2 regions of the Nocardia sp. CA-290969 genome follow, and region 1 is predicted to be linked to the other one. Evidence: riboswitches for the same ligand, from Rfam matches in the RefSeq annotation. Region 1 holds a riboswitch; the other holds the start of a gene.
What was found. Region 1 has a riboswitch for cobalamin ahead of ACQEVO_RS20910 (FecCD family ABC transporter permease). Riboswitches for the same ligand answer to the same signal wherever they lie in the genome.
Positions count from the first base shown of each region.

Region 2: it holds a riboswitch for cobalamin, as region 1 does, so the genes downstream of both, ACQEVO_RS07930 (ABC transporter substrate-binding protein) here and ACQEVO_RS20910 (FecCD family ABC transporter permease) in region 1, are expected to answer to the same signal.

Region 1 covers NZ_JBNJNJ010000001.1:4,594,051-4,597,253, forward strand. The annotation lists gene ACQEVO_RS20900 (SgcJ/EcaC family oxidoreductase) at 1-464, shown strand, start outside; tRNA gene ACQEVO_RS20905 (tRNA-Met) at 530-606, opposite strand; cobalamin riboswitch at 785-997, shown strand; gene ACQEVO_RS20910 (FecCD family ABC transporter permease) at 1,099-2,154, shown strand; gene ACQEVO_RS20915 (ABC transporter ATP-binding protein) at 2,154-2,927, shown strand; gene ACQEVO_RS20920 (ABC transporter substrate-binding protein) at 2,924-3,203, shown strand, end outside.
Region 2 covers NZ_JBNJNJ010000001.1:1,683,206-1,686,408, reverse strand. The annotation lists gene ACQEVO_RS07935 (class I SAM-dependent methyltransferase) at 1-562, opposite strand, end outside; gene ACQEVO_RS07930 (ABC transporter substrate-binding protein) at 559-2,088, opposite strand; cobalamin riboswitch at 2,195-2,334, opposite strand; gene ACQEVO_RS07925 (glycosyltransferase family 9 protein) at 2,588-3,203, shown strand, end outside.

The DNA.
Region 1 (3,203 bases):
AGAAAGACATGACCATCCGGCCGAACTTGAACGACCCGACCGCCACTTCGACCGCACACGCCGTGGCCGTCGCCCTCGCAGCCGAATTGCAGAAGGCCGGCGAGACCGGTGACGCCGACCTCTACGACAACTCGTTCGCCGCGGACGTGTTGTGGGGCACGCCCTTCGGCGCCCTGGTCATCGGTTACGACCAGATCAATGCGATTCACCGGCAAATGATGCGCCTGGCGAAGCCCGTCGCGCCGGCCTCCCGTTTCGAGGTCGTCGCCGCGATCGGTCCTGCTCCGGGGGTGGTCGTCACCCAGATCCGCAGGCAGGCCCTCGAACCCGGCGCGTTCTCCGAAGTCGCGCTGTATGTGCTGGTGGAGCGGGAGGGAAACTGGTGGCTGTCCGCCGCGCAGAACACGCCGATCGACGAATCGAAATCGTTCCTGACGCGCACGAACTCGGATCCCGCCGCCTGATCCGAAGTCCTGGTGCCGAAAAAAGCCGAGGCCGGAACGGTGAAAACCGTTCCGGCCTCGGCCGGTGGTAGCGGGGACAGGATTTGAACCTGCGACCTCTGGGTTATGAGCCCAGCGAGCTACCGAGCTGCTCCACCCCGCGTTGCGTTGGTAACCGTAGCGCACGAACCTTCGCCGTACCAAAACGCGCCTCGAACTCCGGTCCGCGATACCCCGGAAACCGGATGCCCAGGCGCGCCTACGCACCGTGCACGATGCCCACCACCGAGTGAGGTGATGCACATTCGCGCCCGGAATGTCCGGTCCCGGAATCCGGGGTGCTACCGTGACCGCGCGCTGGTTACCGCCCGTCGGCGACGGGCGGTTCGCAAGAGGGAATCCGGTGGGAATCCGGAGCTGCCCCGCAGCGGTATGTGGAAACGACCGCGGTCATCAGCACTGGGCCCGCGCCTGGGAAGCGACCGCCAGTAGGTGATACGGGAATCCGTCTCGCGTCCATGAGCCCGAAGACCTGCCGGCGCGGCCCGGCCACAGGCCTGGTCGCCGGTCGACTTCGAGGGAATGGTTGACGAGATATGGGTATACGTCTGTCTGCGCGCGTCGGATCAGGGGTGGTGCGAGTAGATCCGGCCCGATGAGCGGGCTCGAGCGACGCCGCCTGCCCGTGCCGGTGCTGGTGGCGGGGCTGACCGCGGCGCTGGTGGTGGTTTCGGTGCTCGCGCTGGGTCTCGGGGCGGCACATGTTCCGTGGCGCGACACCGTGGGTTTTCTGTGGGCCGAACTCACCGGCGGGACGGTGTTCGCCGGCGATGTGGCGAACTATCGGATCGTCGTGGATTCCCGGCTGCCGCGGGTGCTGCTGGCGGCCCTGGTAGGTGCTGGGCTCGGCGGGGTCGGGCTGATCGTGCAGGCCATGGTCCGTAATGCCCTGGCCGATCCGTATGTACTGGGGATTTCGTCGGGGGCGTCGGTGGGCGCCACCGCCGTCGTCCTGTTCGGCGCGTTCGGTGCGCTCGGGACCTACGCCCTGTCGACGGCGGCTTTCACCGGAGCGCTCGCCGCCACCGCACTGGTGTATCTGATGGCGCGGTCGGCGGCCGGGCTGGTGCCGCTACGGCTGGTGCTCACCGGCACCGCCATCGGCTACGGGTTCTCCGCCGCGACAACTGTGCTGGTGTTCCTCGCCCCGCGCGGTGGCGATACCGCCCGGTCGGTCATGTTCTGGCTGCTGGGCAGCCTGGCGGGCGCGACCTGGCAGATGGTGCCTCTGATCGCCGCGGTCGCCGCGCTGGGGTCGGCGGTGATCATGCTCTGCGCCCGCCGGCTCAACGCCTTGTCGATGGGTGACGAGGTGAGCGCCGCCCTCGGAATGAACGCCGCCCGGTTCCGGCTGCTGCTGTTCGTGCTCTCCGCCGCGATGACGGGCTGTTTCGTCGCGGTGTGCGGGGCCATCGGGTTCGTCGGCCTGATCGTGCCCCATGTCGCCAGGCTCCTGGTGGGTGCCGACCACCGGCGGCTGGCCGTGCTGACCCCGGGGCTGGGCGCGGTTTTCCTGGTGACCGCGGATCTCCTGGCCCGCACGCTGATCCCACCGCAGGAGTTGCCATTGGGAGCGGTCACCGCCGCGGTGGGGGTACCGGTGTTCGTCCTGCTGATGCGGCGGCGCGGTGCGCTGGTGGAGCGCGGCTGATGCGGGTCGACTACACCGGCGTCACGGTCGAGATCGACGGCGCTCCAATCGTGCGGGCGGTGACCCTGGCCGCCGAACCCGGGCAGTTCATCGGCATCGTCGGTCCGAACGGCAGCGGTAAGTCGACCCTGCTGCGCTGTCTGTACCGCGCTCTGGCGCCCGTTTCCGGGCAGGTGCTGGTCGGCGGCACCGATATCGCGGCGATCGGTATGCGGGAGAACGCCCGCCAGGTCGCGGCGCTGACCCAGGATTCCTCGACACCGTTCGACTTCACCGCCGCCGAGGTAGTGGCGACCGGACGGCTCCCGCACGCCACTGTGCTGCGCGGCAGCCGGCGGCGCGACGAGGAGATCTGCGCCGCAGCAATGAAAACGGCGGATATCGCGCATCTCGCGGACCGCGGTTTCCTGTCGCTCTCCGGCGGGGAACGTCAGCGGGTCCTGATCGCGCGGGCCTTGGCGCAACAGCCGCGGGTGCTGGTGCTGGACGAACCGACCAATCATCTCGACGTGCACCACCAGTACAGCGTGCTGGCCGCTGCCCGCGGTCTCGGTATCACCGTGGTCGCGGCGCTGCACGATCTCAATCTGGCCGCGCAGCACTGTGATCGGCTCTTCGTCCTGCACGGCGGCCGGCTGGTGTGTTCGGGCGGTCCGCACGAGGTGATCACCACCGAGGTGATCGGACGCTGGTTCTCGATCGGCGGTCATATCGTCGCTCATCCCCGGCTGGGTGTCCCGCAGATCATCTTCGACGACAAGGACTACGCATGAAAACCCTTCGGCCGATGGTCGCGCTGGCGGTGTCCGCGGCGGTTCTCTCGACTGCATGCGGCGCCGAGGTGCAGGATTCGGCGCACGCGTCCACCGGTCGGCAGGTGACGGTCACCAACTGCGGTGCCTCGCTCACGGTCGACGGGGTGCCCGAACGGGTGGTCACCAACGACACCGGTATCACCGAGATGATGTTCGCCCTCGGGCTGGCCGATCGCCTTGTCGGCTACACCACCTATCCGGGAAAAGAGCGCGATATCGACAGCTCACCGTGGC
Region 2 (3,203 bases), 2.9 Mb from region 1:
AGTCCTCCGCCGCCGCGGTGCCGAGCCGGCGGGCCCGCCGGGCGGTCAGGGCCCGGCCCACCGCGTCCAGCCGCGGACCGTCCGGTCCCTCGTAGAGGTGATCGCCGTTGACGAACACCCCGCCGGACGCCAGGGCGCCGGCGCAGGCGCGGATGAGGTCGCGTAGCGGTTCCCGGTTCATCCAGTGCAGGGCGGTGGTGCTGACGAAGGCGTCCGGGGCACGTTCCAGCCCCAGCGCCGCAAACCAGCCGGGCTCACGCAGATCGGCGAATACCGTGCGGAAACGTGGCGAACCGTGCGCGGCGCCGGCGAGGGCCAGCAGGAGCGGATCGGCATCGACACCGACCACCGTGGCGCCGGGCGGCCGGGCCAGCAGCCGTTCGGACAGGGTGCCCGGGCCCACGCCCAGGTCGACGATCAGCGGGTCGGGCCGGCCGAGCAATTCGATCAGCACATCACCGATCACCTCGAACCGTGATTCGCGATCGGGCATATAGCGTTCCTGCTGGCGGTCCCAGCGTTCGAGCCAATAGCGGGCCAGCGCCGGATCGAGCGCCGTCATCGGATGCTCACCCCGTCGAAGCGCGCCCAATCGTGGGAGTTCGGCACGGCCGCCGGAAGCCCGGCGAACCGATCCCCGCCCGCACTGTTCCAGTTCGTGGTACCGAAGAAGATGAACCCGCCCCGGTCGTGCAGTATCTCGTGCATCGTGCGGTAGATCGCGGTGCGGCCCTGCGCGCTGCGGGTGGCCTGGGCCTTGGCATAGAGACCGTCGAATTCGGGATCGGACCATTTCGTGCGGTTCTGCGGTGCCCCGCTCAGCAGCCGCGAAGCGAAGTGGTTGGGTATCGGCAACGGTCCCGACTGCCCCATCGTCAGCTGGCCGGTGTCCAGCGCATCGGTGTAGTAGCTGTCCTTGGAACCCAGCACCACGTTCACGCGTACCCCGCACGCCGCGGCCTGATCGGCGAAAAGGCGGGCCGCTTCGACGAATCCGTAGGCCACCGGCGCGGTGAACAAGTCGAAGGACAGATCGCGTACGCCCGCCCGGCGCAGCAGCCGGGCGGCCTCGTCGGGGTCGTAGTCGTGCTGCGGGAGGTCGGCGTAGTACTGGTAGCCCTTGCCGAACACATCATCGGCGATCTCGCCCTGCCCTTCGAGGGCGACCTTCAGCAGTTCGGCCCGATCGACCATCCGCATCACCGCGCGCCGGACATCCGGCTTGTCGAACGGTGGGCGGTCGGTTTTCATGGCGAAGAAGTAGATACCGCTGTTCGGCGTGGCGACCAGCCTGATTCCCGGCCTGTCCCGGAGGGTGCGCGCCGCGGACGGGGTGAGGTTGTCGGCATAGTCGATCTCCCCGCTCTGGACCGCGTTCACCCGCGCGTCGGCCTCCGCACTGAGTATCCGTAGCTCACCGATAGCGGGAGCACCGTCCCAGTAGTGCTCGTTGCGGGTGGCGGTGAACTGCCGGCCGGGATCGAAGGATTCGAAGACGAACGGCCCGGTGCCCACCGGGCGGCCGAAATCGGCGGCACCGTCCTGCACGATCTTGGTGCCGTAGACCGACAGCGCGATCAGGAACTCGAAGGACGGTTCCTTCAAGGCGATCTCGACCGTCCGATCGTCGACCGCCCGGCATCCGGAGAGGTCCACCCGGTCCAGTGACGAAGCCGCGATGAACGGCCGCCGGCGCGCCGGCCCCAGCACCCTGGACAGGGTATAGAGCACATCCCGGCTGGTGAATTTCTTACCGTCGTGCCATACGGCGTCGCGCAGCGCGATCCGCCACCGGGTGCCGTCGGCATTCGGTTCGCCGGATTCCGCCAGCCGCGGAATCGGCGCCATCGCCGAATCGACCTCGAACAACCCGTCGTAGATCGCCTTCATCCGGGCCTCGTCGATGAACAGGGTGTTCGCGCCGGGGTCTATCCCCTCCCCCGCACCCGAACCCTGGAAGGCGGCGGTGAAAGTATCCGAGCCCGCGGCCGATCCGCCGCTACCGCACCCGACGGCCAGCGCACCCGCGGCGACGGCACTGCCGAGGAGAAACGAGCGGCGATTCAACTCCGGCGGTGCACCACGCATATCCGACTCCCGTCGCGTCAGGCAGTTCACGCGACACAGACATGCGAAACCGGCCCGCGCGGCGGCGGCCGGTTCGGCGCATCGATCAATACCCACGTGATCATGACCGTTCAGTCCTTCATCCGCAGGTATCTGGCTTCGGCTCGCGGACGAACCTCACAGTTGCGGGACAGCCCCGGACTTGCACCGGTCTTCCCTGCGGACCTTGCCGACATTACCGAAGCGGCGGCCGCGCAACCACATCGGCGCCCGAAGTGGCGCGCACCATACTGCCGCCCGATCGTGCGGCGCGCGGGAACCGGACCGGGGACGTAACGCCACCGCGAGTGAGCCCGTCCGGCGGCTACCGCCCGGCATGTGATCCAGGACGCGATCGGCCGACGTTTGCCCACCGGTGCCACGGGTAGTCCAGCTAAGGAATGCTCTCGTCGTGAGCCGGCCCTCGGGGTGGTGCGGGGAGGGGGCGGCACAACGGGCAACAGGTGGCTAGGAGAGTCGGGTGTCGGTAGTTCTCGTGCTTCAGGCACGCGGTCTCGGTGAGCTGCTCACCGCTGTTCCGGCGTTGCGTGCCCTGCGACGGGCCCGGCGCAGCGATCATCTCGTCCTCGCCACCCCGCACCGGCTGCGTCCGATCGTCGAGTTGATCGCGTTGGTGGACGAGATGGTGCCGATCGCCGATCCGCAGGGGTTGCGCTGGGACGGACCGGCGCCGAAGCTCGCGATCAATCTGCACGGGGCCGAGACCACACCGATCGTGGAACTCACCAAAACCGGTGCCGAGCGGATCCTCACCTACCGCAATCCGGCGTTCCCGGAGATCCCCGGCCCGGAGTGGCACGAGCAGCGGCATCCGATCGACCGCTGGTGCCATCTGCTGGAATTCGACGGTATCGGTGCCGACCGCCGCAACCTGGGCCTCGTCCCCCCGGTGGCGACCACCAGCCACCGCGACTGCGTGGTCGTGCACGTCGGTGCGGGCGCCGCCGCGCGGCGCTGGCCGGCCGACCGGTTCGCGGCCGTGATCCGGCATCTGCTGGTGCTGGGGTACGAGGTGGTGCTCACCGGCGACGAATGCGACCGCGAACGCGCCCACGGTATCGCGGCCCGCGCGGGCC